DNA from 3 places in the Gordonia sp. 34D genome. Region 3 is predicted to be linked to each of the others. Evidence: riboswitches for the same ligand, from Rfam matches in the RefSeq annotation. Region 3 holds a riboswitch; each other region holds the start of a gene.

Region 1 (10,519 bases), 1.4 Mb from region 3:
GTCGAGGGTGACCCGCTTCTTGCTCGCGTATTCAACGTCGGTCTCTTCTTCAACGGGCAACGCATCCATATCGGCGCGGTACATCACGGTGGGACCGTCGCCGTTGCGGTAAATGGCGGCCACACCCGTGGTACCGATGCCGGTCGTGATGTCGAATCCGAGGTTCTGCAGGTTAAGTTCGACGATCCGCGCGGTCTGCGTTTCCATAAACGCGAGCTCGGGGTTGCGATGGATTCCCTTAAAGAGTTCGACGAGCCGCTCGCGGTCGTCATCAATCAACTGGTTCACATCGGCGATGAGAGCGTCGGACAGTGGCTTCACGGATGACTCGGCAGGGATGCTCACTCAACCATCGTAACGAGCGGTTGAGCATAATGAGGCCTATGACAGATCAGGTTGTTCCCGCTCCCGGTGCGCCCAGCGCGATTGCCGCACTCCCCAACTTGCGCGACCTCGGTGGTTGGCGTGGTGCTGATGACCGCCCGGTGCGATACGGAATGTTGTTCCGCTCCACCGACTTCCGGTCGCTCGCTGGCAACGAGGCAGAGGCGGCGAAGGTTCAGGCCGAGCTTGGTTTGCGCACCGTCTACGACCTTCGCTCGACGGCCGAGACAGAGGCGATGCCGGATCCGAAGTGGGACGACGTCGCCGAACTGCACTTGGACGTGCTCGCTGGTACGTCGATGGCAGTACCTGCCAACCTTGTGACGGTGCTGACCAATCCGGAAGCTATCGGTGAGATCAACAAGTTCCTCGAGGGCGGCGGCGCTGCAGCGAAGATGAGCGGCACCTATCGGGACATGGTGACCGTCGACAGTGCGCGAGAAAGCTACCGGCGTTTCTACAGCGGGCTCCTCGGCAAGGACCGCGCGCCAGCACTGTTCCATTGCACCACCGGTAAGGATCGGACGGGCTGGGCTGCGGCGTCGTTCTTTTCACTGATGGGAGTGTCGCGCGAAGACATCTTCACCGACTACCTCCTCACCAACGACCGATTGCTCCCCGCACTGGCTCCGGTGTTCGACAAGTTCGCGGCGGCTGGCGGCGACACCGACAAACTCCGCGACATTTTGGGCGTGCGCGCCGAGTACCTACAGGCCGCATTTGACGAAGTCGAAGCGACGCACGGCGGGATTGCCGGATACTTCTCCGACGGTCTCGGGATCGATCAGGCAGCTCAGGCCGGTCTCCGGGAGCGGTTCCTGTCGGCGTGATGGTCGATACGACGTCGCCGCGGGCCGCTATGGTGCGGTGCGCGACGGATTTGATCTCCCGGAATGGGGTGGCGGGGACGTCGATCGGTGCGGTGCTGCAGGCGGCGGGCGCGGCTCGCGGGTCGGTGTACTACCACTTTCCGGGAGGTCGGGCCCAACTGATGGCTGAGGCCGTCCGCCACGGGGGTGAAGTTTTGGGGGCCGATCTCAACCGTGCGCGCCGACTGCCCGTCCAGTCGGCGATTCCGGCGATCGCCGGAATATGGCGAGCGCGTTTGCTGGACAGCGACTTTGCCCTCGGGTGCCCGGTGGCTGCGGGGGCGCAGGCCCGCGGCACGGATCCGGAAGCGACGGATGCCGCTGAAGAGATCTTCCTTCAGTGGGGCCACCTCCTGTCGGCGCGTTTCCGCGAAGAGGACTACGACGATCGCCGCGCTGATGAACTGGCCGATGCGATCCTGGTCGGTATTGAAGGTGCCGTAATTTTGTGCCGGGCCAGGCGCGGTATTGACGCACTCGACCGGATAGTTATTGACCTGCAAGACCTCGCGAGGCGCGGCGGACCAGACAGCCTCGACACCGATGACGAGATACGCCAGCACAGGATTTGAATCACTTTTGCCAAGCAGTCGGGATCGCCGCACAGCGCTGAGGTAGGTTTGCCGACATGGCTGTCTCTGCATCAACTGAATTTGACGTAAAAGCACCCCCGGCGCTCGTGATGGAAGTTCTTCTCGACGTCGAGTCCCTTCCTGACTGGTCGGGACCGCACAAGTCGGCGAAGATCGTCACCACCGACGACGAAGGCCGCCCGCTGCGCGTGGACCTTTCGGTGAGTGCCGTAGGCATGACCGATCATCAGTCACTCGACTACTCGTGGACCGACAACACGTGTGCGTGGGAACTGGTCCAGTCTGACCAGTTGAGCCTGCAGCAGGGCGTGTACACGCTCAGCGAAAAGGCCGACGGGACGACGCACGTGAAGTTCGACCTCACTATCGACCTGAAGATCAAGCTCCCGGGTCTGATCGTGAAGCGCGCGCAGAAGATGGCGGTCGACACCGCTAAGAAGGGCCTGACCGACGAGGTCAAACGCCGCTCCTGAAATACCCGTCCAGCCAGCCCCGACGCCACTTGCGTCGGGGCTGACTTATTTTGGGCCGGAGACCGTTCCCCTGCGTCGCGGACTTGGTGAAAAACTATGCCCGAAACGGACTTTCGGGATGTTTATGGCGCGGGAATGATGCGGTCCGATCACGATCGCACCGGAGGTGCGTGAGCCGGTCTGCGGTGGGGGTAGCGTGGCGCGTGCGCGGTGCGACGGTGGGGTCGCGCAGTTTGCATTCATTTTTTGTGAGAGGGATTCCATGCGGATCGGGACGCTGTTTTTTCGGACATTTTTTGTACTGGTTGCTGCGGCGGCAGCAATGAGCCTGACGTCGTTGCTCGGTGGTGGTGGTGCCGCCAGTGCCAAGACCACCTGTACGGCCAACAACAATCAGCGAGTTGAGCACAACCGCGGGGAAAGCAACTGCATCGCGAATGCCGGTCCGGGGAGCAGGGCGTCGGCGAAGGACACCACCAACAGCGGTGCGGCCCTCGCGGTGGCGACCACGGGCGGTACCGCCACCGCCGAGAACAACGGTGCTGATTCCTCGGCCTTGGCGAGTGGCATCTACGGCGGCCACGGCTACGCGTACACCTTCGGTTCGCATTCCAGCTCGGTCGCTCAGGGACGCCATGGTGGCACGGCCATCGCGGTGACCGGCGCTGCCGGTGGGGCGTTCGCGACCAGCGATGGGGTGGCCTGCCTCGGCTCAATGGCCGCAACCTACGACACCCGGACCGGGCGCGGTTGCTTCCGGTGGGGCGAAATCTACCTGCGTTGAGCATGTTTGGGTGACGTGCAGGGCGGCGATCGTGGCACTAGGGTGACAGAGTGGACCCTTTCGCCAATGAGCCCCCTGCACTTCCCGTCGGCCCGGACCTGAGTTTGGTCTCCGGTCGTGAGGCACTACAGCGAATCGTCGATCTGCGCGACACGACGAGTTTTACCGTCGTCGACGACGATGATGACGATCCCATCCTGCTGACTCTTCCCGAGCGGAATGTGGTCGACACCTGGCGCGAGGACTACCCGTACAACGAGCGGATGAGTCGGCGCGAGTACGAGGTCACCAAGCGTCGCCTGCAAATCGAACTGCTGAAGTTGCAGAAGTGGACCAAGCAGACCGGGCAGCGGCATCTGCTGGTTTTTGAGGGCCGCGACGCGGCGGGCAAGGGTGGAACCATTAAACGGTTCAACGAACACCTCAACCCCCGCGGTGCGCGCACGGTGGCGCTGGAGAAGCCGACCGAACGCGAGGCCACCGAGTGGTATTTCCAGCGTTACGTCCAGCATCTGCCCGCGGCCGGGGAGATGGTCTTCTTCGATCGCTCCTGGTACAACCGGGCGGGCGTCGAACGGGTCATGAACTTCTGCACCGATGCGCAGTACACAGAGTTCATGCGGCAGGCGCCCGCGTTCGAGAAAATGCTGGTCGACGACGGTATCCATGTGGTCAAGTTCTGGTTCTCGGTGACGCCGCTGGAACAGCGGACCAGATTCGCGATCCGGCAGATAGATCCGGTGCGACAGTGGAAACTTTCGCCGATGGATCTGGCGTCCCTCGATCGCTGGGAGGCGTACACCGATGCCAAGCAACGGATGTTCACCAGCACAGATACCGATTTTGCGCCGTGGATCGTGGTGAAGAGCAACGACAAGAAGCGCGCTCGTATCAATGCGATGCGGTATGTGCTGAGCTTGCACGACTACGACGGCAAAGACGTCGCGCTCGTCGGTGAACCGGATCCGTTGATTGTTGGTCGCGCCCGCGACCTCGTCGGCGAATGACGGACATCAGTCGGCAACAGGTAGCCTCGACACGGTGCGAAGCGTAGTTTCCGGTCTGTTCACCGTGGTGGCGATGGTCTGCATGATTGTCGCAGTTCCGAGCGTGTGGCTGACCCAGCGAGTGGTATCGACCGACGGCTTTGTGGCGTCCGCGTCGGAGGCTGCGAAGACCAGCGAGGTGCAGGACTACTTCTCCCAGAAGGTCGCGGATTCGATCGAGCAGGCAAGTGGGTCAAAGCTCGCCAGCAACGTCGCGCTCCCGCTGGCGCAGTCGTACTCGCGGACCGATGCCTTTGTCCGGGACTTCGCGGAAGTGGCACGTCAGCAACACGACTGGCTCTTTACCCAGCCGGCCCCGGACGCTGACCTGCATCTGATGGAACTCGATATCACGCCGATGATCAACGACGCGATCAAACAGGCGTCCATTCCCGTCCCGGTCTCGTTCGACCGTCCGATTTTGGTGACGATTGATCAGCGCCAAATCACTGCGGGGTCGATGGAAGACAGCGGGAAGCTGGTGACGGTGGCGGCGTGGGTGTCGGTGATTGGTGCCATCGTCGCAGCGCTCCTGGCTCTTCTGCTGGCTGTCCGACGCAGCACGGTCTTGGCGTGGCTTGGTGTGGGAGGCGTGCTGGCCGGAGTGATCGGTGCCTTGCTCGCGGTCGCGACGAAGAGCGTCGTCAGTGATCGCCTCGCCGACACGGACCCGTCGGCCCGCAACACTATCGAGGTGGTGGTCGGCGGGATTTCCGATGACCTCACCCAATTGTCGCTGCTCGTCGGCGTCGGCGGACTCATCGTGCTGGCCGTCGGCGGCGTGGCCCGAGTGGTGTCTGGTCGACGCGCACTCGCCTAGCCGCAGGTCGACCGACTACGGGCTACCGTCTACTCGGCAGGGGGTCGTGGCTCCACGTCGAACACGAACCGCGCGGCGTCGAAGCGGAGACGGCCGCGGTCGAATGCCGTAGCCACTGCACCCGACTCGGCCACCTCGCTCGGGGTGCCCGAATGCAGGGTCCCGTCGGGGGCCAGGAGCCAGAGCGAATCCGACAGCCGCATTGCCAATTCCAATTCGTGCGACGACACCAGGACGGTGATGTCGTGATCGCGCGCCAGCGTCGTCACCAGATCGAGGAACTCCACGCGCGACGGCGCATCCAAGTGCGACGTCGGTTCGTCGAGCACCAATAGTTCGGGATCTTGGGCAAGCGCCCGAGCCGCGAGGACTCGCTGCCCCTCACCGTCGGAGAGATCATGAAACGCCCTATCGGCCAACGACTGTGCGCGCACCGCTGACAGGGCCCAGTCGGCGCGGGCGCGGTCGTGCTCCGAGAGTCGCCCGGTGACCCCGACATACGGCGTGCGACCGAGTTCGGCCACTTCGCGGGCGGTGAGGCGGCCAGGGTCGATCACCTGGGTGCCCACTGTTGCGATCCGCCGGGCAATCCGGGCTGGCCGCATTCGGGTGGTATCGGTGCCGTCGGCCAGCAGTACCGCTCCCGAAAACGGTTTCTGAAGTCCGCAAATGGTGCGCAACAGCGTCGACTTGCCTGCACCGTTCGGGCCAATCAGCGTGGTCAGCGCGCCGCGGTGCGCGACGGCGTTGAGATCGGCGGCAACCGTCGTCCGCGTGCGACGGTGTCGATAGCCGATCGTGAGGGAGTCGAGGGTCAAGCCTGCGGGCGTCACACGGCACCGCCTTGGCCGCGCCCGCGCAGCAGCACGGTGATGACGATCGGCGCGCCGATCAAGGCTGTCACCGCGTTGAGCGGGAGGGCGTTGTCTTGGCCGGGCAACTCGGCAATCACACCGCACCACACGGCCAATAGTGCTCCGACCACGACGCAGGCCGGCAGGAGGATTCGATGATTCGCCGTCCCAAACAGTCCACGCGCAATGTGCGGGATTACCAGTCCGAGGAAGCCGACGGGTCCGCAGTACGCGGTGACGACGCCGGTCAGAATGGCCGCGGACAGCAGCGTGGTGGCCCGCGTAATCCGCAGGTCGATGCCCATCGACCGGGCATACTCCTCGCCGAGGAGCAGCGCATTCAGTGAGCGGACCGAAGCCAACGACACCAAGATCCCGAACAACACGACCGGCGCGGCGATCTTGAGGTCGTCCCACGACGTCGCCGAGAACGTGCCAAGGCCCCACATCATGTACTCCTTGACGGAGTTAGGGTCGGCGTAGACGATCAGCACCGCCACCAGCGAACCGGTGACCGATCCGATCATCACGCCGATCAGCAGCAGGGTCACCGCACTGTGGACCCAAACCGAAAACAGCAAGACCAGCCCGAGAACTACGGCGGCACCGATAGCGGCGGCCGCGACGCTGCCCGCTCGACCCCATCCGGCCAGGCCGCCAGCAAAGCTCGCCGCCCCGGCCGTTCCTGCCGTCAGGGCTACCAGGGCGACGCCGAGACTGGCTCCGGAGTTGGCGCCGAGAATGTAGGGATCAGCGAGGGGGTTGCGAAATAGCGTCTGCATTTGCAGGCCAGCGACCCCGAGTGCCGCGCCAACGAGAGCCGCCGTAGTGATGCGCGGGAGTCGGACATTGCGGAGGATGAAGTCGAGACCATCGTCGGGCAGATGCCCGCCGGTCAGGACTTTCACCGTGTCGCCCGCCGGAATTGGCACCGAGCCGAACGCGGCCGCCAGGAGCACGGAAACAACACACCCCACCAGCAGCCCGCCCCACACCAGGGCGTTGCGGTCGCGGCGCGATGTCGACGCGACTGGACTCTTCGTCATGCCGTGGACTTACTGCGCTGGCAGGTGCAGGTAGAACTCGAATTTGTGGTTCGGGTACAGGTCGGGATGCAAGATGGCGGCGAGGTCGGCGAGCACCAGGTCGGGACGCAGCACGCCCTTCTCCCAGTAGTCGTTGCCGCCGCCAGCGTTCGTTGCCTTGGTGCTGTTCCAGGCCTGCTCAGCGGGTTTAGCGAAGGCCCGATAGCGCGGGTCTTGCTTGTACAAGTCGGCGAGTGAGGCGATAGTCGGGTCGCTGAGCAGCCACTTGTCGGCTAGGCGGCCCTTGGCAATGACGGCTTCCACCGACAGTTGCAGGCTCCCCTGCGCGGGGTCGTTGATCCACGGGTAGGTACCGCCAGCGTCGGCGACCAACTTGCCAAAGTAGCTATCGCCCGACGCCATCATCCACGTACCGTTCGAGATTCCGCCGAGCAGCACATTGGTTTTCGGGGCATTCGCAAGGTTCGCCGCCACGGCCCGATAGCTGTTCTTAACGTCGTTGAAGACGTTGGCGGCTTCCTTTTCGGTGCCCGTCAGAGCGGCGAAGAACTTGATCCACTCGGCACGGCCCAGCGGATTCTCTTCCAACCAGTCGGCGTCGGCGATGACTGGGATTCCCGCGCCGGTGATTTTCCCGAAGGCGGGGGAGTCGTTGCCGTCGGTCACCAGCACGTCCGGTCGTCCGGCAATCACCTTTTCGGCGTTCACCACGCCAGCATCGGCGAATTCGCGGACCTTATCCGCCTTGATTCGCTCAACGATTTCGGGAGTCGAGACGTATCCGGTGGTCGCAACGCCCGTCACGGTATCGGCGGCACCGAGTGCGGCGATCGACGGCAGGTGGGTCGTCGACCCGGAATACAGGGTCCGCACCGGGACTTGGACTTGCGGGGCGTCGGCCAGTGCACCGTCGAGCTTCGGGGCGGGCGCACCACAGCGGACCAGCACATACGATGCGGCCGGTGCACCTTGTGATGGATGCGCCACGGTTACTACCTGATACGAGTTGTGGTACTCGATCTTCAGGCCGGTGGCTTCGTCGATGGTCGACTTATCCGGAAAATAGTCCTTCGACGCGTCGAAGTCGGTGATGCAGTCGCGGGTGCTGCCCGCGTCGTTTGCCGGGGCCGTTGAGCAACCGGTCGCAACGATCGGGATAGTCACGGCGACGGCCGCGACGAGCACGCTGAGTCGAGTGGCACGCATGGATCAGAAACCTCCCTCGGGGATGCTCCGCCCCGGGTCTGCAGAAGCGACGGTGAGTGTCTGACTTGCTACTCGGAAAGAAACTTCCTCGGGTAGGTCACAGTGGCGGGACCGTGCCGGACTCACACCGGCTTCCTCACGGGATATCGCTTAGTTATCGGCGCAAATCTAGCATGCAGACATTCTCAACTCCCACTGGCGCAAGCCCCTTGACGGGCTTAACGTGGGGCGATGAGCGAGACTCGGAGCAGATGGCGTCGCGCGATCGCCATCGCCGGGGACTGGGTGCGCCGCGCACCAATCACGTACCTGTGGCTGGTGGTACTGCTGGCAACCACCGTTGTCCAGCATCGTGTTTCGCCCGAGAAGCTCGACGCGATCCTTGGCCGGAGATCGACCAATATCGCGAACCTCTTGCACGATCCGCTCCGGGCCTTCTTCGGCAGCCTTCTCTGGCTCGACGGTGCGTACTGGGTGCCGTACTTTCTTGGCTTCACGATTTTCCTGGCAACCGCTGAACGCTGGATGGGGAGTAGACGGTACCTCGCGGTCGGCCTCGCCGGACACATCCTCGCCACCCTGATCAGCCAGGGGCTGGTCGGTGCCGCCATACAAACCGGCGTCGCCAACCCGTCACTGCGCTACGCCACCGACGTCGGTGTCAGCTACTTCATGGCCGCGGTGATCGGCGTGCTGTCGTACTATCTGCCGCGTCCCTGGCGGTGGATCTACATCGCCGGCGCCGTCGTCGTGTTTTGCGGACCGCTATTGGATCTGCCGGTGAGTTTTACCGCCGTCGGGCACGCGAGCGCGCTCGCCATCGGCTTCGCGTGCTACCCGCTGGTGCGGGGCAAGCCAATGCTCAACGTCGACGCCCTGCTGAAACGGATCCGCGGCTATGCGCCCGCCTCCTTGCGGCCCAGCGCGCGCCACAAGAATTCGTAAGCCAGCGCCGACTTGAACGCGCTCTGCCGGTTGTCGGCCGCGCCGCCGTGCCCGCCTTCGATATTTTCGTAGTACTGCACCTCATGCCCCTGCTCTTCCATGCGGGCCACAAACTTCCGCGCGTGCCCGGGATGCACGCGGTCGTCGCGGGTCGACGTTGTCACCAGCATTTTCGGCATCGCGGCATCGGCACGCAGTCGCTGGTACGGCGAGTATTTGGCGATGAACTCCCACTCGTCGGGGTCGTCGGGGTCGCCATACTCTGCCATCCACGATGCGCCAGCCAGCAGAAGGTGATAGCGGCGCATATCGAGCAGCGGCACCTGGCAGACCAGGGCGCCGAAGAGCTCCGGATAGCTCGTCGCCATGACCCCCATCAGGAGGCCGCCGTTGGAGCCGCCTTGCGCCCCAAGCTGTTCGGGCGTCGTAAGGCGGCGTGCGACGAGGTCGCGGGCCACCGCAGCGAAGTCCTCGTACACCAGGTGGCGACCCGCCTTCAGCGCCTGCGTGTGCCACTCCGGGCCGTACTCGCCGCCGCCGCGAATATTCGCAATCACGTAGATGCCGCCGCGACTGAGCCAACTGCGCCCGGCAATGCCCATGTACGACGGTGTCATCGAGTTCTCGAAGCCGCCATACCCGTACAGCAGGGTGGGGCCGGACGCGACATCGTCTCGCTTGATCACGAAGTAGGGGATGGCGGTGCCGTCGTCGGACGTGGCGAAGAACTGCTGCGTGGAAACTGTCGAGGCATCGTAGAACTCGGGCGACGACTTGATGATGGAGACACCGTCGCTGGTGGAGCCGTGCAGCAGGCTCGGGGCCCGCGTAAAACTACTTGCTGAGAGCCAGATTTCGTCGCTGTGGTCGGGGTCGGCGTCGAGGACGCCAACGGTTGCCAAATCGGGGATGCCAGCAACCGTCGCCAGCTGCCACGTGCCGAGTTCACGGAACTCCAAGCGGGTGGCAACGTCGTGCAGCGTCACCATCACCAAATGCGACTGGGTGAACGCGAAGTCCTCAAGGCTCGTGTGCGCATCAGGTGCGAAGAGAACCCGGTGGGTCCGGTCTCCCGCGAGGTAGGCGGGGTAGTCGAACACCAGCAGGGTGCCTGCGGGATGCGTGATGGCCGGGCCATCCGGGCCGTCGATGGTCCACTCCGACCGCACCAGCACCAGCAGCCAGTTGTGGCGGACGACGAAGAAGGCATCAGTGGGAACCTCGATCCGGATCAGTTCGCCATCCCGGAGTTCGTAGTCGAGCGCATTAAAGAAGTCCGTCGACCGTGACACGAAATGCCGCACATAGCCCGGTGTGGTGTCGCACGTGGCGGCAACGGCCACGTCGGAGACCTCGCCAGCGAAGACCGTCGGGGCGTCGGCCACATCGGTGCCACGCGACCACCGGCGCACGGTCCGCGGATAGCCGGACGACGTCAGCGCCGACAGGCCATCGGGGGTGGAGGCGAAATCGGTTGCCACGTAGACGGTGTCGCGGTC
Region 2 (10,519 bases), 580 kb from region 3:
GCAACCTTCGCGGCAACCCGCTACCAGCGGCGGAAGTTCGTGGAGTCAACCGACGGTCAGACCACCGACGACAGCCCGACGCAGGTCTTGGCCCCGGCCTAGCACTCTTGCCTCACAGCTGCGCCCCGTCTCCAACTCGGAGACGGGGCGCAGTTGCGTTTGCGGCAAGCGTCACCCGGATGGGCGCACGACGAATCCCCCGACCGGCCGGGGTGTCCGGCTGGTCGGGCGGGTTACGCCCCCAACAGGTGCTCGAGGTGGGCCTCGAGCCGAGAATCCTCCGGAGCCGGCGGCCCGTGCGGGCCGTTCACCGGCAACAACTCCGCGTGGTGGGTCGGGTTGACCCGCCACGCGGCACGCCTGCCGGGGGTGCGGGGCCGCCAAGCGACCCGGCCCCGGGCGGGGCCGTCCACAACAAGTTTGGTTTCCCACGCCCCGACGTTCTTGCCCACGCTGCGGTTGTGCCGCCCGCACGCGGCACCCAAATGGTCCACATCGGTGGGACCACCATCGACCCAATCCGGGAAATGGTGCGCCTCGGTCCGGGCGAACGGGGCATTGCACCGGTGTGCGGTGCACCCGCGGTCGCGGGCGAAAAGCATCAGCCGTTGGGGCTTGTTGGCCAACCGCGACCCCCGACCCAAGTACAGGGGCTGGCCCGTGGCGTCGGCGAAGACCGCCAAATGCGGGATGGCATCCGCGGCCAGCTCGACGAGCTCGCCCACCGGAACGCGGGTGCCGGTCGCGGTCAGCGCGACTCCGGCCTGCTCGGCCAACTCCCGGTCAGTCACCGTGACGACCAACTCGCTGGAGAGCGCCCGGCCGGCGCCGGGCCGCAGGGCTTGCTCGGCCTCCAGCAGCGCCAGCAGGGCGTCGTGCTGGCGTTGGCCGATCGAACGGTCATCGCGTTCGGCCGCCGCAGCCAGGGCGGCCGGATCAGCAGCCTCAGCAGCCCCGCGTGGGGAGGCTGGGTCGGCCGGGTTGTTCATCCCGGGCTTGGCCCAGGAGTCGAACATGACCTCGAACCGGGCCCGAAGTTCGGGGGTGAGGTAGCCCCGAACTTTGCTCATCAGGCGTTGGTCTTGCCCGCCGAGCCCGAACTGGCGGAGCCGTTTGCGGTCCCGCTCGTCGGTGAGCGCCCCGTCCGGGTCGAGGTGGGCCAACAATCGGTGCCCGGCCGTGCGGACCCCCGCCGGAGTGAGGTCCCGGGCGACCTCGGCCAACTGGGCCTCAGCCCCGGCCTGCACCTGCGGGTCGACCGCACTGGGGATCTTGCGCATCACCTCGTCGATCACCACCACGTGGTCGGCGCCGATAGCGCCGTCGGCGACCGCCTGCGCGGTGGCCGGAAACACCGGCGGAAGAGTCTCACCCTGCAAATTGGCCAGGCGGGCGATGCCTGCACCGGTGATCCGGCGGCGCTTGGCCTCCCCATCACCGAGACGCAAACCCCCAGCAAGATAAGCATGCAAGGACAGGAACCCGGCCTTGCGGTAGGCACTGCGATCGGAGATCTCGGCCAGCAAAGCCGAGGTGGCGCCGTCGAACTGGCGGTTGGCCCGCTCGAGGATCTCGGCGGTTTCGAGGAGTTGGCCCTCGGTGGAGGCGGTGAACACCGAGCCCGCCAGGTGGGTGGCGACCGTGCTGGCCAGGGTGGCAAGCTCAGCCGGGGCGAGCTCGGCAACTGCTTGGGTTAGGTCCATCGGGGTCACCTCCTCGCACTGTTCGTAAACTAGTTGGTGGACTAGTTCACTCTTTATTCGCTTGTATGTGTGAAGACTATCGCGAGGGTCTGACAATTTTCGTCGACCGATTGCAGCGAGGGAGAGCATCGAGGAGCCGCTGACCCCCCAACCCCAACAACTGCGCCCCGCCCCCAGGTTGGGGACGAGGCGCAGTCGCACTTAGAGCCGCTATCCGAGGCCGACGTCACCGCCTGAACTGGTGTCGCCAGCTCCCGCACTGACAAGGTCTCCACCACCGACGTCCGCGGTACTGACCGGATCGCTGGGTGCCTCACTGACGGATGGCAGTTCAGCAGGAGGTGCCGGAACCTCCGGGACTTCGACTGCGGCCGGGGCATCGTCGACGATGGCTTCCGGAGCGGCCGTTGCAGCAGGAACATCCGGAGCGTCCACAACGGGTGCTGCATCAGGAAGCGTCACGGCCACCGTGTTCGCGGCGGACTCCCCGGTGTCCAGGGAGAACGCACCGGCGGTCACAGCCGACCGGCCTGCGGGAGCGCCGAGAACGCCAGCAATCAAGTCCCGCGCGCCGATGATCGCCTTGATAATGCCACCGTCGGTGAGCAGGCCAGGAATACCTTCTTCGAGCGACCCGTTCAGCATTCCGTTGGCAAATACTGCTGGCGCAACAACAAGTGCTTGGAGGGCGGCCATTGGGTCGGCCGCCTTGAGTGCGTCAATGATCGGCTGCACTGAATTGCCCGTGCTGTACACGGTGCCGATACCCATGGAGATTGCTCCCAAGCCCATCGTGACCCCCAACATGGTGGCCGACTTGCTGAGGCCCAGGAGGTTGGTCAACGGCTGCTGAACGGCGTTGCCCAGCGGCCCGATCAGGCCGATCATCGGGAACAGGCCGGTCATAACCACACCGTTGAAGACCTTAACAAGCGCCTCATCGACCTGACCGGCAGCAAGGGCTTCCGCCGCCTCGATAAGGTTGGGGATCGCGAAGTTGGTCAGCATCTGGGTCATGGTGGCTGCCACCTGAGTACCACCGCTAGCCAGAGCCGTGATGGTCTCGATCTGGTTGGCGACCAATTGCTCAAGGATCGGCATCCCCGGGCCGATAGCGTCGCCGATCAGCGGCCCCAAGTTCGTGAACACACCTTGCAGGAGTCCGGTGTACTCACCGAGTGGGCTCAACAGGACACCGAGCCCAGCAGAGATCGGGCTTTCGGGTTCTGCGGCAAAGGCTGGCGCGGTGTTGGCCAGCGGAGTGAGTGCGATTGCGCCTGCGCCAATGAGCGCGACGCCCGTCGTCACGCATTTGCGTGTGGGTGTGGTTGTGACTCGCAACGAACGGTCCCTTCGTGAGGTTTGCCCCGTCGTCAGCCAGGTGGATGGCTGTCGCCGACAGGTTATCGACCAAACGATCACCCAGTGTGATGCGTCACGTTTATTGCCAGTGGTGATGTTTGTCACTCCTTATTGCGGTCATTTCGGTCATGCGATTCGCACGAACCCGGTATATCACCCGCGCGCGATACGCCAAGGCTGAACCTCCCGGCCGCTTTCGCAGTTAACGACCGAGCAAGCCGCCATTAAGTGCGCTCACCCAACCACTCGGAAATGGGCGTACCTCCCGCGAGGTGCTGATCTACGACCGCCGCGACGCGGTCGGCCGTGAGCCCCGAATACCAGGCGTTATCCGGATACACGACGACCACCGGAGCCTGCGCGCACGGGAAAAGGCAACCCGTCACAGTGACGAGAACGTCGTCGTCGCCCAGGCCGCGCGCCTCGAGTTCGGCGTCGAGAACACGCGCTGACTCGCCCGACCCCTGCGCCGAACAGCGCGGCCCCCGGCACACCAGGACGTGCCGACCGAACCCAGGCACCTTCTCCCACGCAGGCGAAACCAGCGGCGCGACAGTCGTTTTCGCAGGCTCACCACCGTCGTCGAGCGCCGACTCCAGCACGTCAGCGTAGGCGTCACCGTCACAGAGCGACCGCCCGATACGAACGTCGGGCACATGCTGGGACTCGGTTCGCGTCCGGAGCCAATGCCCAATCACCCGGCGGAACCAGGCATCCATCTTGCGGTCGACGACCGTCTGCCCGGACACCACCAGCACCCGTCGCGCACAGGCGGCAGCGGCGCGATCGAGTTCCTCGGTGATCGTCGACGCGGTGCCGCCAAGAACCGCGACGCGAAACTCCACACCCGGCCGACGCTCGCGCAGCACGCGTAGCCCCGACTGAACCTCGGCGGCCGGATCGTTGCCGCGATCGGTGGGTGCGGTGACGATCACCCAATCAACGCCAGTCATACGCCCGCCCTTCGCGCATGCTGTTCGGCGGCACCGCACACCACCACCAGCGGAGCGCCCGTGCGCGGATGCTCAATCACCTCGGCATCAATCCCGTAAACCTGCGCTAACAGTGTGGGAGTGAGGACCTCCGTCGGTGTGCCGATCGCCTGCACCACCCCCTGATCGAGGACCACCAGTCGGTCGCAGAACATCGCTGCCAGATGCAAGTCGTGGATCGCTGCGACCACCGTCAGTTCTAATTCTCGTACCGCACTGAGCAACTGGACGCCCGCAGAAACATCGAGATGATTGGTGGGTTCGTCGAGCACCAACACTTCGGGACGCTGAGCAAGCGCACGCGCCACCTGAACTTTCTGCCGCTCACCGCCCGAAAGGGTGTGCCACGCCCGCCGACGCAGTGGTCGAAGGCCCAGGGCATCGAGGGCCCGCTCCACATCCTGCGACGCCTCCCCCAGCGGACGCCCCCAACCCGCACCGTGCGGGATGGTGCCAAGTTCGACGATCTGCTCCACCGACAAATCCAGCACCGTCGCCGAATGCTGTTCCACCTCGGCGACGGTCCGGGCAAACTCGCGGCGTCGAATAGTCTGCACGTCGCGGCCACCCAGAAAGACGCGGCCAGTGTCGGGCTTCTGCCACCGCATCAGCAACGACAGCAGCGTGGACTTACCCGAACCATTGGGCCCGATGATCCCGGTGAACTCCCCGGCGCGCGCACTGCACGTCACGTCGCTCAAGATCGGGTTGCCGTCCCGGATCACGCTGGCGCTGTACACGTCGAAGTTCATTCGGTGCCCTTCTGTCGTAGCAGCCAGATAAAGGCGGGCACCCCGATCGCCGAGGTGACGAGGCCGAGCGGCAGTTCGCGGGCGGGCAGCAGACTGCGTGCCACGATGTCCGACCACACCACGATCAACGCCCCCATCACGATCGCGAGCGGCAGCACCCGCGCGTGCAACGGGCCGACGAGGAAACGCACAGCGTGTGGAATCACCAGGCCGACAAAGCCGATGATCCCGGACATCGCCACCAGCACTGCGGTGCATAGCGACACCAGCGCATACAGAATCCATCGCGTCCGAGAAATGTCCGTACCGAGACCGGCGGCAGCCCGCTCACCGAAGGCGAAGGTGTCGAGCGGCCGGGCATGAAACAGCACCACAACCACCGTCACACCCGTCACCGCCGCACTCAGCGCGAGCGTGTTCCACCGAACCCCCGCGACCGACCCCAGCGACCAAAACATCACCCGCTCGGCCGTCCCGTGCGGACCAAAATAGATCAGCCCCGAACTGAGGGCGGCCGCCAACTGTCCCACAGCCACGCCCGCCAGGATCAGTCGGCCGGGCAGTAGGGCCCCGCCGCGGGTCACCGCGATCGCGAACACCAACAGCAGCGCCGCCATGGCCCCGATAAACGCCGCAACAGAAACAACCGGCCCGCCGGACATGATCCCCAAGCCAAGACCGGTGCTAAGCACCACCGATGCACCCAAGGCCGCGCCGCCCGACATCCCGAGAATGTACGGATCAGCCAACTGATTGCCCGTCAACGACTGCAACACTGCACCGCACACCGCCAAACCCGCACCCACCACCGCTGCCCCAACCACCCGCGGCAGTCGTAGGTCGACGACGATGTGCTCGTCGAGCACGTTGACCCCCGAGCCGCTTCCGAGGCGACCGAGGATGGCGTCGAACACCGTCCTCAGCGATAGATCTGCCGACCCGATCACCACGCCAAAAGCCATGCTGACCAGGAGCGCAGCCAACAGTCCCCCGGTCCAGAGCATAAAGCTCGGGGCCGGATGGACTCGTTCGCGCAACATCGCTTACCCCGCGAGCGCGCCCGACAGTCGGACCGCCCCGTCGATCAGACGAGCACCCGGTGTGCTTTCGGAGAACGGAACCACCACGTACGAGGCCCTCTTTACCGCGGAAAGATCCCGCAGCGCGGGGTCGGATTCGAGGTAGGCGCGTTTGGCAGCGGCCGGGTCCCAGCTGGCGTCGATAAGAACAATGACGTCGGGATCCGCCTTCAGCACGGCCTCCCAACTGGTGTCGGCCCAGTTGCCCGAAAGCTGACCGAACACATTGGTCGCGCCGACCGCATCCATCACCAGCTGTGGTCCGCCGCCCCGCCCGCCTACGGATGGGCTGTCGGTTTTGGCGTCCCACCACATGATCGTTTTTCCTGCCCCGGCATGCTTCGCCTTAAGCTCAGCGAGGGTGGCGCGCATCGCGTCGTTGACTTTGTCGGCTTGCTCAGTTCGGCCGAAGAGCGTGCCGTAATCGCTGGTCTCGCCGGCGACAGCCGCCCACGACGGCGCCGGCCGCGCGGACTTGTCGGCACACCCAAACGGCGAGACGTAGGCCGCAATTCCCAGGTCGGCCAACGACTGTTCGCTACCGAGCGCCTTATCGGTGAAGGCCGACGCGTACGACGCCGCCACCAGATCGGGCCGCTTCTCCAGCAGCGCCTCACGTTCGGGGTACTTGTCCGAGAGCACGTCGATCCGACCGTAGGCATCCGCCCATTTCGGCGAGATGGCGTCGTCAAGATAGGCCGTCGCAACAAGCTGTTGCGCTGCGCCGATGGCGAGCGCGGATTCCGTCGCGCCCTGATTGACGGTGATGGCCGACGTTGCAGGCTTGGCCAGCGTTACCGTCCGACCACAGTTCGCCAGCCGGATGGCCGCACCTGCATCGGTGGAACTCTCCGCTGTGGTGCAGGCACTCAGCGCCAGCACCACCGACAGACCAACAGCGGCGCTCGGGCCGAACTTCCAAAGGGTACGCAAAGCGACCCCCTTTCCAATACTCGTGGAACTACGGGGTACGCCGCGGCCGGTCTCCTGGCTTAGCAGGGCTCCCGACGTCGTACCTTCCCGGATGCGCAAACACCCAGTGGCCGGAGATTTTCACTCCAAACGACTGTCGGACCTGCTCACAGTGGCGAGTCCGCGCCGGATTTTCACCGGACTTCCCGAACACCGTGACGTATGCGATGAGTGTATCGGCAGCCGATTTGAGTAGGATTCCGGATCTGCGAGCACTTGACCCGATACGGTCAGAGCACGATCGGCCGAGGACCGCGGGCCGAGACAACGGGGGAGTTTCATGGGCCGCACCACCACCACGCGCACCGCGCTATCCGCCGTTCTCGCCTCCACCTTTCTTGCGGCCGGTATCGGTTTGGGTTCGGCAGAGGTATCGGCACGACCATCGCCCCAACCGCTGGGTTGCGTTCCGTTCATCAGCACCTTCCAGCTGGTTCCCCCGCTGCCCGGGTTGTTTACGCCGCTACCCAGCATCAAGGGCCCGTCTGAGTTCGACGGTCTTCCGCCCGCACCGCGGCAGGAGAAGCTGCCAGCGAAGGTCGAATTCCGCGACAACACGCAGGGTTTCAACTCGAGGACCGAAGCCGTCCTGCACAACGGTCACCTGTATGCGCGGGCCCGGCATTCGTCGAAGCCGTGGCGCAAGGTCGCCACCCCCGGTTGCCTTGACGGCGAAATAGTCGCAATTTCAGTCAACAACAACATGCTGGTGGCCCTGGACAAGAACGGTTTCATCTACTCCCTCGATAACCTCCTGTCCGGACCGATGCTGTGGAATTGGACGCGCATGTTCGGCGGCCCAATCTGGTTGTGGCCAGGCATGCAGGTGCCCAACAAAGCCGCGAAGCAACCCGTCGCCAACAAGTGGTCGATCAGTCACCGGATCTCGACGAGCTTCAAAGACCCCAAGGGCGTCACCCATCCCACCACTGCCGGACTGGTTGAGTTGGTGAGCTTGGCCGACGACGGTTCGCGGATCATCTATCAGGACCCGTGGCTGCCCGCCGACTTCAGCTACGAGATCGGCGGTCCCGAGCAGGGCCGATTCCAGGCGAATGCGATCTCCACATCCGGGTCGGTGACGCTGGTGCAAAACAAGTACGGCGACATGTTTACCCGTCTCTACGACCTCGACACCGCAGGTGCCAACCACATTCCGGGCCGCTATTCTTGGCAGCCGCAACCCAAGAAGCCTTCTGCGCCAAACCAATTGGCTGAACGATTCAACCCCGGCTATGCGGCGATCGACCTGCCCGGCGAGGATTGGAAGCCTCAACCGAAGATCCCGGGGACGGTTACCTCCCGGATCACTATCCACGATTCTGGCGCTACCGCCGAAGACCGCGAACTTCGAGTGGAGGGTATGAGCGGCGGCACCACCGGCTACTGGCACAAGCCAATCACGGCGTCGACGTGGGCGTTTACCCCGACGGGCCAGCCACTGCGGGGGCAGGTGTTGCACGGCGACCCGAGCACCAACCAGACGGCCCTGACCCTCGCCCCGAAGAACAAGGTGAACTTCCGTGGCAAGCTGCCCGACGGCTGGACCATGACCACCGAAAACTTCGAGTGGGCCCAAACGAAGCATCCCGTCACCCTGACGTTGCCGACCGGCCGCACGTTCAACGTCGAGCTGTACACCACCGACGGCCTGCGCCTTCTCCCCCGCGGTCCCGGCCTCGACAACAATCCCCGCACCCTGGAGGGTGCCATCGACTTCCGCAGCGCCGCGCCCTGGCGGCCCGAGAATGCGGAACTCAATCGCCTAATCCGCAAACAGTTCAACGGTGCCCACGTCTACGAAACGAACATCCAGGCAACTAAGAACTCCCTGGCCTTCGACCGCCCCGGAGTGGTGCTTGTAAGGAAGTAGCGGACCGGCCCCGAGGCCGAAGCGGGCGAACTCGTGACCTCCATCCCAATCAGCACTATCGTCAGAGCATGGCTACCGACTCCACCGGCAACAATCCCGACATCAAGCCCCGTAGCCGCGATGTGACCGACGGTCTGGAGCGAACTGCCGCGCGCGGCATGCTCCGGGCGGTCGGCATGGGCGACGACGACTGGGGGAAACCACAGATCGGGGTCGGCTCGTCGTGGAACGAGATCACACCCTGCAACCTCTCGCTCGACCGCCTCGCTAAGGCCGTTAAAGAGGGAGTCCACGAGGGCGGCGGGTTTCCGATGGAGTTCGGAACCATCTCCGTTTCCGACGGCATCTCCATGGGCCACGAGGGAATGCACTTCTCGCTGGTGTCACGCGAGGTGATTGCCGACAGCGTCGAAACTGTGATGAGCGCTGAACGCCTCGACGGGTCCGTTCTGTTGGCTGGCTGCGACAAGTCGCTGCCCGGAATGCTCATGGCCGCGGCGCGACTCGATCTCGCGTCGGTCTTTCTCTATGCCGGTTCAACCCTGCCCGGATACGCGAAACTCTCGGACGGATCCGAGCATCAAGTCACCATTATCGATGCCTTCGAAGCCGTCGGTGCCTGTGCGCGCGGACTCATGAAACGCGAAGACGTCGACACTATCGAACGCGCCATTTGCCCCGGCGAAGGCGCGTGCGGCGGCATGTACACCGCCAACACCATGGCCAGCGCCGCCGAAGCACTCGGCATGTCTCTGCCCGGAAGCGCCGCACCGCCGGCCCCCGACCGGCGCCGCGATGGCTTTGCCCGCGAATCGGGGAAGGCGGTCGTCGAAATGCTGCGCCGCGGAATCACCGCGCGCGACATCATGACGAAGGAAGCATTCGAGAACGCGATCGCCGTGGTGATGGCATTCGGCGGGTCCACCAACGCCGTGCTGCATCTGCTGGCGATCGCCTACGAAGCCCATGTTGAACTCTCGCTCGACGACTTCAAACGCGTCGGCGCCCGGGTTCCACATCTGGCTGACGTCAAGCCCTTCGGCCAGCACGTCATGACCGACGTCGACCGCATCGGCGGCGTCCCTGTGATTATGAAAGCACTGTTCGACGCTGGTCTCCTCCACGGCGACTGCCTCACCGTGACGGGCAAGACCGTCGCTGAGAATCTCGCCGACATCGCCCCACCCGACCCCGACGGCCTCGTTCTGCACGCGATGAAGAACCCCATCCACCCAACCGGCGGCATCACCATTTTGAACGGAACACTGGCCCCGGGCGGCGCGGTCGTGAAGTCAGCGGGCTTCGATTCCGACGTCTTTGAGGGCGTCGCCAGAGTCTTCGACCGGGAACGCGCAGCCATGGATGCCCTCGAGGACGGCACCATCACGGCGGGCGACGTCGTTGTGATCCGCTACGAAGGCCCCAAGGGCGGGCCTGGCATGCGCGAAATGTTGGCGATCACCGGCGCCATCAAGGGCGCGGGCCTCGGCAAAGATGTATTGCTGCTGACCGACGGGCGCTTTTCCGGCGGAACCACCGGACTGTGCGTGGGCCACGTGGCTCCGGAAGCCGTCGATCGCGGGCCGATTTCAGTGGTCGAAGATGGCGACCGAATCCGGCTCGACGTGGCGCAGGGAACGCTCGACATCCTGGTCGACGAGGCGGTACTGGCTGAGCGAGCGAAGAGCTTTGTTCCGCTTCCGCCCCGCTACACGCGCGGGGTCCTTGCGAAGTACTCAAAGCTGGTGACGTCGGCGTCTAATGGTGCAATCTGCGAGTAATAGTT
Region 3 (10,519 bases):
AGCGCCCATACCGCTGAACATGTTGCCGAGCTGACTGAAAATTTGGCCCAGCTGGGATGGGTCAATAGCGCCGCCATCGCCCATCGCGAAGGCGAACGGGTTCGTCGGATTCTGACCGCCGTTGTTGCCGTCGTTATCGCCACGGTTGTTATCCCCGTCGCCGCTGTTTTTGTCACGGTCGTCGGAGGAGGAAAAGCCGAAGGGCAGATCATTCATACCGTCAACGGTACCGGCATCGGGACGCTGCGCGCCGCGTCCTTGAACACTGCTGCACTACCCTGGTTCGGGTGACCATCCAGCCAGCCCATCGCCGCATCGCCACGATCACTGTCGGCATGGCATTGCTTATTGTTTTCCTCGTCGCAGGCATGACGTTCAAAGTGCCCTACGTGGCGCTGAGCGGAGGCCCCACGGTGAACACTCTCGGCGACCAGAACGGGAAGCCGGTGGTCTCGGTCTCCGACGCGGTCGACCCCCACCCGAAGGGGCACTTAAACCTCACAACGGTGTCGCTCCACGACCAAATGACCTTGTTCCAAGCATTGGGTATGTGGCTGTCGAGCGACTATGAGTTGGAGCCGCGCGAGCTGTACTACCCGCCGGACCAGTCCGTGGAGCAAGTCCAGCAGCAGAACGTCGCTCAGATGAGCAGTTCGGAAGCGAACGCGACTGCCGCAGCGCTGAACTATCTTCATAAGCCGACCACGCTCGGCGTTGACGATGTGGCCCCGAAAGGCCCGTCTGCTGGCAAGTTGAAGCAGTTCGACCGGATCGTGAGTGTTAACGGCGTCGACGTTCCCGACCCTAAGGCAGTCGTTGAGGTGCTGAGCAAGCTCAAGCCAGGCGAGACGATTGAGGTGGTCGTGCAGCGTGGAAACGCGCGGTTGACCGAGCAAATCAAGCTGGGGGAGCGGCCCGATGACAAGTCGCGCCCTTACCTTGGCGTGACCTTCACCACGATGGCCGAAGACCCCAATACGAACATCACTTACAACGTCGGTGACATCGGTGGCCCGTCAGCCGGCACCATGCTGACCTTGTCGATCATCGACCAGATGACGCCCGGCGACTTGTCTGCAGGAAAGTTTGTCGCAGGGACCGGAACCATCAAGCCCGACGGCACCGTCGGACCGATCGGCGGCATCACGCACAAGATCAAGGCTGCGCGCGACGCCGGTGCCACCGTGTTCCTTGTACCGGCAGAAAATTGCGCCGCCGCGACCTCCGACACCCCTGACGGCATCGAACTCGTCAAGATCGACACCCTGACCAGTGCGGTGCAGTCGCTGGACTCGCTCGACGATCCGAAGGCGACGCGCCCTAGCTGCTCTTGATCGTTAGCCGTGGAAAGTCTCGGCGAGCGAATCGAGCAGGTTCGGCGCGAGATCGGGGTGAGTTTGCAGGTCACCGGACTGACCATCGCCGTCGCGCAAGGCTAGAAGCGCAACCCGCTTACCGTTGCGCAGCACACCTGCGGCGAGGCGAGCCTGCTGACGATCCGGATGGGCGTGGGCTGCCTGACGAGCCGCCTCGTCGGCGGCATCGGCGTCGGCCAGTAGCGGCTCAAGCGCGGCATCCAAATCGGCCTCGGCGTCCGGTGGCAGTAGCGTAATTTCCGACACCAGCGCACACCCGACCACCTGTGGTGGCCACGCCACCGTGGTGAGAAGTTGCTCGAGGTCGTCGCTCTCGGTTTCCTGAACCACCGGGCTCAACGCCGAAACGTCGTCGGGATCCACCAGGCCCGGAGCCTGGGCGGCCAATACCGCGGTCGGAACCAACGCGAACAAAATCGGCCGCGAACCCCAGGGCAACTCGGCGGTGTAGGCGAGGCATTGGGCGAGGGCATTGCCGACGTCGGCCTGCGAAAAGCCGGGGCGTGAGGAACTTTCGGAAGGGGTCACGGACTCCATTGTGCCGTGCGCGGGCCACGGTCAACTGGGCCGACTCGCACAAATCGGTAAGCTGGTCGGCATTGTGCTCGCAGTGGCGCGGGCACGGAGTAATCAGGGAGTTTATTCACGTGGTGAGCATGACTGGATCGCACCCTCGGCCATCGCTGTCGCGGCGGTCGAAGATCCTGATCGGGATCGGCGTCGGGCTTCTGCTCTTGGTGCTCATAGCGCCGCGCGTGGTGTCGCTGATTACCGACTGGCTTTGGTACTCGTCGATCGGTTACACCGAGGTGATGAGCACGACGATCGTCACGCGGATCGTCGTCTTCGCGGTGGTTGCAGTATTTGTGGCCGCGGTGATCTTCGGTGCCATGTATGCCGCTTACCGGGTGCGACCTGACTTCGTGATGCTTTCGAGTCCCAACGATCCCCTCGCGCGCTACCGCACCACCATCGGTACCCGACCAAAACTCATGTTCGCGCTACCGGCGGTGCTGATTGGTTTGATGGCAGGCCTCATCGCGCAGGGTTCGTGGGCGACGGTCCAAACTTTCGTCAACCGTGAATCGTTCGGGATCAAAGATCCGCAGTTCAACATGGATATCGGCTTCTACGCGTTCTCGTTGCCGTTCTTCCGGATGATCCTCGACATCGTGATCATTGCGCTGGTTGTCGCCTTCATCGGCAACCTGGTGATGCACTACGTGTTTGGCGGAATCAAACTTGGCGGCGGCGGGCAACGCGGATCGCTGACCCGTGCCGCTCGGGTCCAGCTCGCGGTTATCGCGGGCCTGTTCATGATCGCCAAGGCGGTTGGCTACTGGTTCGACCGTTACGACCTGCTCTACAGCGACCGTCGCGGCGACATTTTCACCGGCGCCACGTACACCGACATTAACTTCGTGCTGCCGTCGAAGCTGATCCTGATGGCTATTGCGATTGTCTGTGCGATTGCCTTCTTCGCGGCCATCGCCCTGCGTGACCTGCGCATCCCGGCCCTGGCTGCCGTGTTGATGCTGGTTTCGGCGCTGATTATCGGTGTCATCTGGCCGGCGGCGATGGAACAGTTCTCGGTGAAGCCGAGCGCCATCACCAAGGAAGACCCCTACATCCAGCGCAATATCCAAGCCACCACCGATGCCTACCGGATTCGGGACGGCGTCGATGTCACGTACGAGCAGAACTGGACTTCGACGCCCGCGAAGCCGGAGTTGGTGAACGCAGACGAGCCGACGCTGTCGAACATCCGCATCCTGGACCCGGACGTGGTGTCGCGCGCCTTCGACCAGCGTCAGCAGCTCAAGAACTTCTACGGCTTCCCCAAGCAGTTGGCCGTCGACCGATACCCGGTCAAGGAAAAGCTGCCGGACTCGGAACAGACGGTTGAACGTCAGCGCGACTTCGTGGTTGCGGTCCGCGAACTCGACCCCTCGAAGTACGACGCAAACCAGCAGGGCTGGATCAATAAGCACACCGTGTACACGCACGGCAATGGTTTCATTGCGGCTCAGGCAAACAAGGTCGACGAGGCCAGCGGCGCGGACAGTCGTTCGGACCGCGGTGGGCAGCCGGTGTTCTTGGTGTCCGACCTCGACACGATTGGTAAGCCCGGCTACGCCCAGCAGCCGATTCAGGTGAAGCAGCCTCGCATCTATTTCGGTGAGCTACTCGCCAACGTGAACCCCGACTACGCGATCGTCGGATCGGCAGACGGGCAGAAGCACGAGTACGACGGTGACGGCCTCACCTACACCTACACTGCTGATTCGGGTGTGCCGCTGAGTAACCTCGGCACCCGACTGCTGTACGCGCTGAAGTACGGCGAGCGGAACTTTGTGCTGTCGGATCAAATCAACGAGGCATCGAAGCTGCTGTACAACCGTGACCCGCGCGATCGCGTCAAGAAGGCGGCACCGTGGTTGAAGGTCGATTCGAAGACCTACCCTGCCGTGATTGACGGCCAGATCAAGTGGATCGTCGACGGCTACACGACGCTGCAGAACTACCCGTACGCGCAGCGCATGTCTCTCGCCGAGGCCACCGCAGATTCGCGGGCGACGACTGTCGGCCAGACCGGCCGCCAGCTGCCCGACGAGGACGTCTCGTATGTTCGTAACTCGGTCAAGGCAACCGTCGATGCGTACACCGGCGAAGTCGATCTCTACCAGTTCGACACCCAAGACCCGGTCCTCAAGACCTGGATGAAGGTGTTCCCGGGCACGGTGAAGCCGCGCGCGGACCTGGACAAGAACACCGACCTGCTAGCGCACATGCGGTATCCGGAAGATCTGTTCAAGCTGCAGCGTCAGTTGCTTTCCAAGTACCACGTGGCCGACTCGGGCACGTTCTACCGGGCGAATAACTTCTGGACGGTTCCGGCCGACCCGACAACCAGCGATGACAACCGGTTGCAGCAGCCGCCGTACTACTTCACGGCGAGCCGCCCCTTCGGTTACGACGCTCAGTACCAGCTGACCGCGGTCATGACGGCGTTGAATCGACCGAACTTGGCGGCCTACATGACGGCGGCGTCCGACCCCGACGGCTACGGCAAGATCACCGTCAAGGTGTTGCCCACAATCAACCAGACGATGGGCCCGCAGCAGGCGGCCGAGAACATGACCTCGAATGGTCGCGTCGCGTCGGACCGAAAGCTGGTGGAGGAAACCACCAAGGTCACCTACGGCAACCTGTTGGCGCTGCCGGTGGGCGGCAACGGCATCCTGTACGTCCAGCCGATGTACACCGAGGCCAAGAGTGGTAACTCGGCGATTCCGAAGCTGTACCGCGTCCTGACCTACTACAACGCGGCAGCTGGCGGCGACAACGTGAGTGTCGGCTATGCCCCGACGGTCGCCGAGGCGCTGGCGCAGGTCGGTATCTCACCGGTCGCGGCCACCGCGCCGGAGAAGGACGGTGGCGCGGCAACAGAGCCCGCCCCGACAGCCAATCCGACACCGCAGGCACCGTCGAACAACGGTAAGGACAGCCCGGCCCGTGATGCGGCAGTGAAGGAACTGGGGCAGGCGCTCGAGAACGTACGCAAGGCCCAGTCGAGTGGTGACTTCAAGGCCTACGGTGAGGCGCTCGACAACCTCGACAAGGCAATTAAGAAGTACGAGTCGACGGGCGGATAGCCCGAACGCGTAAAGAACGCCGGCCGATCGGAATCCGATCGGCCGGCGTTCTTTGTGTTGCAGGGATAGTTAGGAAGGGCGCACCTTTGCGAGGTACCGGTTGATCTCTGCGGGAGTGTTGTCCGGCAATACCGGGGAGTGCCGCAGTTGCCTTACGAGGAAACTGAAAATCATGACCGAGAGCACCAGGCAGCCGAGCGCCAAGACGCCGTAGGTGATGTTCATACCTTTGTTTGCGGGAAGGTCGGCGAGGGTAACGACCCACAGACCGGAGAATGCGCCGCCGGTCAGCAACAGAATGAAGGCGATTACGCCCATCCAATGGTTGCCATGACTTTGTCGCTTCATTGCGTGGTTCGACATTGCTCCTCCTCGGTAGGTCGAACAGTGGAGAAAACACCTGGTACAGAACCTGGGGTGCAATTTCACCCTACCGCAGTTCGTGAGAAACCTCACAGGAGTAAACCTCGCAATCGGTTCCTCACACGTGCGGGTTTGAAGTAGTGGACGGCGACTGCTGCGTCATACGCTCACCTGGAGATCGGATTTCCAGGTGAAGCCAATGCGTAGAGAAGGTCGTACATGCCGCCGCTCAGTCGACTGGTGAGGACCCAACTGGCGGTCGTGTTGATTGTCGGACTCCTTGCCGCGGTGTACGCGGGAGTGCGTTTCGCGCGCATGGATCAGGCCCTCGGAATCGCCGGGTATCGAGTGGTGGTCCACATGGACGATGCCAGTGGCATCTTCGACAACGCCGAGGTGACATACCGAGGGGTTCACGCAGGTCGAGTCAGTGCCATGCGGATGCGCCCGGGCGGCGTCGATGTTGAATTGATGATCGACACCGACCACAAGATCCCGGAGTCGTCAGTTGCGGTGGTCGCAAACCGGTCGGCGATCGGTGAACAGTTCCTCGACTTGCAGCCGCCGTCGTCTGCGGGGCCGTACTTGGCTGACGGTGCGGAGATCGACAAGGTCAAAATGCCGCCGGTGATCGCCGAAGTAATTGCCTCCACGATTGATCTGACGAAGACGATCCCCGTCGACCAGTTGCGCACCGTCGTGACCGAGCTGGGGAAGGCCTTCAACGGTAAGGGTGACGACCTGTCGCGGCTGATCGATTCCCTCGACAAGGTATCCGCAGACGGGCTCGCCAGCCTGAACAGTACGATCGGCCTGATTAAGAGCTCGAATGTGGTTCTCGAGACGCAGGCGGAACAGTCCGACGAGATCCTGAAGTGGTCGCGAAGTCTCGATCTGGTGGCCGCGCAGTTGGCGGGTTCGGACCCGGCGATCCGCCGGATTTTGGCCGATGGCCCCCGTGCGGCGGCCGCACTGTCAGGGTTTCTTGACGACAATGGTGCCGATGCGACCAAGCTGATCGGCCAGTTGGGGCGGACGGTTGATGCGATTTCCCCGACTTCGTTCGCTACCGAGATGACGGTCGCGCTGCTGTCGAATCTGTCGGCTGGTAGCCATTCGCCCGCCCCCGGCAACGGGCAAATCCGGTTTGGGATCGTCTTGGAGACCGGGAATCCGCCCAGCTGTACGCGGGGTTACGAGTCGACCCAGCAGATGATCGCGGAGATCAAACGCAAGAACCCGAACTTCGACATCAACTACGACGACTTCCCGTTCAACACGGACGCGAAGTGCGCCGTCCCGGTCGGCAACCCGACGTCGGTCCGTGGTGCTGATCGTGCGTCGCTGGCCAACCCGGATATCCCGCAACCGTGGGATAACAAGCCGAAGAAGGATCCCGACAAGCTGAACCTGACGCCTGTCGCCACCCAGATGGCAGCTCTCATGGGCGTCCACCCGCGGTAGAAAATGGCTGGTCAGTGTCCTCGATCACGTTGCAGGCAAACCGATTTGCGTTGGAAGTTCACCGGTGTGTAACGTAATCAATGCAACGCGGGGTGGAGCAGCTCGGTAGCTCGCTGGGCTCATAACCCAGAGGTCGTAGGTTCGAATCCTGCCCCCGCTACTAAACAAGAAGACCCGCACCATTTGGTGCGGGTCTTCTTGCATTTCCCGCGCCCCCCTGCCCGTTCTCGCATGATGCGTCGATTCCCGCACTACGTCTGACATAGTGCGGGAATCGACGCATCATGCGGGAACAAGGGGTGCTGCGGGTTCCGACCTAGGTCGGGGAGGCTGGTACGGTCCAAAGTTGCCAGTCGTACTCCATGTTGGGGTCAGGGAACCCGGTGAGATTCCGGGACTGACGCGCAGCGGTGAGGGGGACGGGCGGGGCACGCCGAGGAATCGGCAGCCACTGGAGCAACGCTCCGGGAAGGCGCCTCGGCCCGAATGAACCCGAGTCCGAAAACCTGCTGGCCCTAGCGGCAATCGCCGCCAGGTCAATGCCGGACCTCGCGCACTGGGTCCCTGACCAGATGGGTTACCCATGCCTGCCGGCCTAAGGCTCAACGCCCACCGAACGCGCAGCGACCGGTGTCCGGGTGCGCTGCGCCCGTGGCCCGCCGACGACGGACTCCTCGTCCGCCTCCGACTCATTGGCGGACGCGTCGAATCGGAACAACTTGCGGCAATCCTCGAAGTCGCCGAACGGTTCGGCGACGGCCGCATTCACGTGACGTCCCGAGCAAACCTGCAACTTCGGGCCCTGCAAGGCACGGGACAACTCGACGACGCGACGCTCGCGGCCATCGAAGCCACCGGACTCCTGCCGACGCGCACCCACGAACTCGTTCGCAACATCATGATCTCGCCGCAGACGGGACTGAGCGGTGGTCGAGCCTATCTTCGCCCGACCGGCCACGAACTCGATCGGTTGCTATGCACCGACCCAAAAATCGCCACCCTGTCAGGCCGCTTCCTGTTCGTCCTCGACGACGGTCGTGGCGACCTAATGAACCACGCCTGCGACCTCGGACTTGTCGCACTCGACGGCGCGACCGTCCAAGTCCGAGTCGGCGAAAAATGGGGTCCGGTCGTCGACCTCGACGATGCCGCCCAAACCTTGGCCGACCTGGCCACAGCCTTCGTCGACCGTCGCGGCACGGGTCCGACCGCCCCGTGGCATGTGCGCGAACTGGCGGCACCGCTCGTCGAACCCCAACTGCCGGACCCGCGCGTGCCTCCGCCAGGACCGGCCCTGGCTTACAGCGAGGCACACGTCGAGGTCCCCGGGGCGGGCATGGACCGCGACTTTGTCGAAGCCCGCACTAGCACCACCGATTACCTGATCGTCACGCCCTGGCGCGGCGTACTGATTCCCAAGGACCCACGATGACCAGCCCAACCAGGCCCTCGCGCCACTATCCGTACATTGATTCCGGCCCGGCCATTTACGTCGACTCGTTCGCGACGATCCGACGGGAAGCCGACCTCAGTGGGATTCCGGCGGACGCCGAAAAGCTCGCCGTCCGCATGATCCACGGGAGCGGTCAGGTCGACCTCGCCGCCGATCTCGTGGTGCACCCGGAGATGGTGGCGGCCTCGCGGGCGGCGCTGGCGTCGGGCGCACCGATACTGTGCGACGCCACCATGGTCGCGACCGGAGTCACCCGCGCACGTCTCCCTAAAGACAACGACGTCCTCTGCCTCCTCAACGACCGCCGTGTCCCCGGCCTAGCCGCCGACTGGTCGACGACCCGCACCGCTGCCGCCGTCTCGCTGTGGGAACCGCGCTTGGAAGGGGCGGTCGTGGCGATCGGCAATGCGCCGACGGCCCTGTTTCACCTGCTGGAAATGATCCTCGACGGCGGCCCGCGACCGGCCGCGATCGTCGGATGCCCCGTCGGCTTCATCGGTGCCGCCGAATCCAAGCAGGCCCTTATCGACTTCGCCGCGACCCACGGCATCGACATCCCGTACGTCACCGTCCGCGGACGTCGCGGCGGCTCGGCCATGACCTCATCGGCGCTCAACGCCCTGGCACAGGAGAAGGAATGACCGGCACCTTCACGATCGTCGGCATTGGCCCCGGCGACCCCGAACTCGTCACGATCAAAGCTGCTCGCATCATCGGCGAGGCGACCGTCGTGGCCTATCACGCGGGAACCACCAAGCAGTCGCATGCGCGGCGGATCGCCGACAGCTTCATCCCGACCGAGACCATCGAAGAAGAACTGCGGTACCCGGTTACGACCGGCACCACCGACCATCCGGGCGGATACGTCGGTGCCATGACGGCGTTCTACGAGACGTGCGCCCAACGACTGTCCGCGCACCTCGACGCCGACCGCAATGTGGTGCTCCTCGCCGAAGGGGACCCGCTGTTCTACGGGTCATCGATGTACCTGCACGACCGTTTCAAGGACATCTATCCGACGATGGTGGTCCCCGGAATCCCAGCGTTTGCCGCGGCGACCGCCGCCATCGGCGGCAGCGCCGGACCACTGGTCCGACAATCCGACGTTCTGACCGTCTTGCCCGGCACGCTGCCGGAACCGGAACTCGCTCGACGCCTCGCCGACACCGACGGCGCGATCATCATGAAGCTCGGTCGGACGTTCCCGGCGGTGCGGTCGGCGCTCGCGCAAGCCGGTCGCCTCGACGGCGCCTGGTACGTGGAACGTGCGTCGCAACCGGAGGAACGCTGGCTGCCGGTGGTCGACGTCGACCCCGCGTCGGTGCCGTACTTTTCGCTGATCGTGGTCCCCGGTGACGACGCGAAGAAGGCCACGGCAGCGCGGATGCGAGCCGACGGTGACGTGCCGGAGGAGTCGGTCGTCGCGCGTCCAGCCGCGGAACTGCTGGTGATCGGGCTTGGACCCGGCCCCGACGGATGGCTGACGCCCGAGGCGTCCGCGGCGCTCGCCGACGTGGACCATGTGATCGGCTATGGCCCGTACGTTGACCGTGTTCCCCAGCGAGTCGGCCTCACTCGGCATGCGTCGGGCAACACCGTCGAAGTGGACCGTGCCCGGCACGCGCTGGATCTCGCCAAAGCTGGGGAGAAGGTTGCAGTAGTGTCGGGCGGCGACGCTGGCATCTTCGGGATGGCGGCGGCCGTGTTCGAGGCCGCTGAGGATCCCGCGTATGCGGGGATTGCGGTCCGGGTGCTGCCCGCAGTGAGTGCGGTGCAGGCGGTAGCTGCGAAGGCGGGTGCCCCGATCGGAGCGGACTTCGCGGTGATGTCGCTGTCGGATCGGCTGAAGCCGTGGGCGGTTGTTGAACGACGACTGCGCGCCATTGCCGAAGCGGATCTGGTGTTGGCAATCTACAACCCGGCGTCGCGGTCGCGGACTGAGCAAATCGCGACGGCGCGGGAGGTGCTGCTGGAACATCGGGCCGCCGACACCGTGGTGATCGTCGGACGGGACGTAGGCCGGGCCGAAGAATCACTCACGGTGACGACCCTGGCCGAGCTGGATCCGACGACCATTGACATGAAATGCCTGCTCATCGTGGGTGCAAGTTCCACGCGAATCAGTGCTGCCGGGGTGTGGACGCCTCGCTACGTGAAGGCTTTGGAGCTGGCGCAATGACCGTCCACTTTGTGGGCGCCGGACCCGG

Evidence for each region. Region 3 has a riboswitch for cobalamin ahead of AC1L34_RS00365 (nitrite reductase). Riboswitches for the same ligand answer to the same signal wherever they lie in the genome.
Region 1: it holds a riboswitch for cobalamin, as region 3 does, so the genes downstream of both, AC1L34_RS12120 (ABC transporter substrate-binding protein) here and AC1L34_RS00365 (nitrite reductase) in region 3, are expected to answer to the same signal.
Region 2: it holds a riboswitch for cobalamin, as region 3 does, so the genes downstream of both, AC1L34_RS15900 (ABC transporter substrate-binding protein) here and AC1L34_RS00365 (nitrite reductase) in region 3, are expected to answer to the same signal.

What each region holds. Positions count from the first base shown of each region.
Region 1 covers NZ_CM155293.1:2,605,296-2,615,814, reverse strand. Annotated here, with positions in the region: gene AC1L34_RS12165 (amidohydrolase) at 1-345, opposite strand, end outside; gene AC1L34_RS12160 (tyrosine-protein phosphatase) at 384-1,214, shown strand; gene AC1L34_RS12155 (TetR/AcrR family transcriptional regulator) at 1,214-1,825, shown strand; gene AC1L34_RS12150 (SRPBCC family protein) at 1,882-2,319, shown strand; gene AC1L34_RS12145 (DUF6764 family protein) at 2,582-3,103, shown strand; gene ppk2 (polyphosphate kinase 2) at 3,154-4,110, shown strand; gene AC1L34_RS12135 (hypothetical protein) at 4,145-4,969, shown strand; gene AC1L34_RS12130 (ABC transporter ATP-binding protein) at 4,999-5,802, opposite strand; gene AC1L34_RS12125 (FecCD family ABC transporter permease) at 5,799-6,869, opposite strand; gene AC1L34_RS12120 (ABC transporter substrate-binding protein) at 6,879-8,075, opposite strand; cobalamin riboswitch at 8,110-8,252, opposite strand; gene AC1L34_RS12115 (rhomboid-like protein) at 8,307-9,020, shown strand; gene AC1L34_RS12110 (prolyl oligopeptidase family serine peptidase) at 8,972-10,519, opposite strand, start outside.
Region 2 covers NZ_CM155293.1:3,427,433-3,437,951, reverse strand. Annotated here, with positions in the region: gene AC1L34_RS15930 (YhgE/Pip family protein) at 1-102, shown strand, start outside; gene AC1L34_RS15925 (HNH endonuclease signature motif containing protein) at 234-1,703, opposite strand; gene AC1L34_RS15920 (hypothetical protein) at 1,914-3,011, opposite strand; gene AC1L34_RS15915 ((2Fe-2S) ferredoxin domain-containing protein) at 3,290-4,018, opposite strand; gene AC1L34_RS15910 (ABC transporter ATP-binding protein) at 4,015-4,809, opposite strand; gene AC1L34_RS15905 (FecCD family ABC transporter permease) at 4,806-5,849, opposite strand; gene AC1L34_RS15900 (ABC transporter substrate-binding protein) at 5,853-6,821, opposite strand; cobalamin riboswitch at 6,849-7,033, opposite strand; gene AC1L34_RS15895 (hypothetical protein) at 7,141-8,733, shown strand; gene ilvD (dihydroxy-acid dehydratase) at 8,802-10,514, shown strand.
Region 3 covers NZ_CM155293.1:69,986-80,504, forward strand. Annotated here, with positions in the region: gene AC1L34_RS00330 (zinc-dependent metalloprotease) at 1-216, opposite strand, end outside; gene AC1L34_RS00335 (YlbL family protein) at 288-1,334, shown strand; gene AC1L34_RS00340 (PPA1309 family protein) at 1,338-1,904, opposite strand; gene AC1L34_RS00345 (UPF0182 family protein) at 2,033-5,032, shown strand; gene AC1L34_RS00350 (hypothetical protein) at 5,102-5,395, opposite strand; gene AC1L34_RS00355 (MCE family protein) at 5,615-6,859, shown strand; tRNA gene AC1L34_RS00360 (tRNA-Met) at 6,946-7,019, shown strand; cobalamin riboswitch at 7,193-7,387, shown strand; gene AC1L34_RS00365 (nitrite reductase) at 7,443-8,291, shown strand; gene AC1L34_RS00370 (precorrin-8X methylmutase) at 8,288-8,953, shown strand; gene cobJ (precorrin-3B C(17)-methyltransferase) at 8,950-10,491, shown strand; gene cobM (precorrin-4 C(11)-methyltransferase) at 10,488-10,519, shown strand, end outside.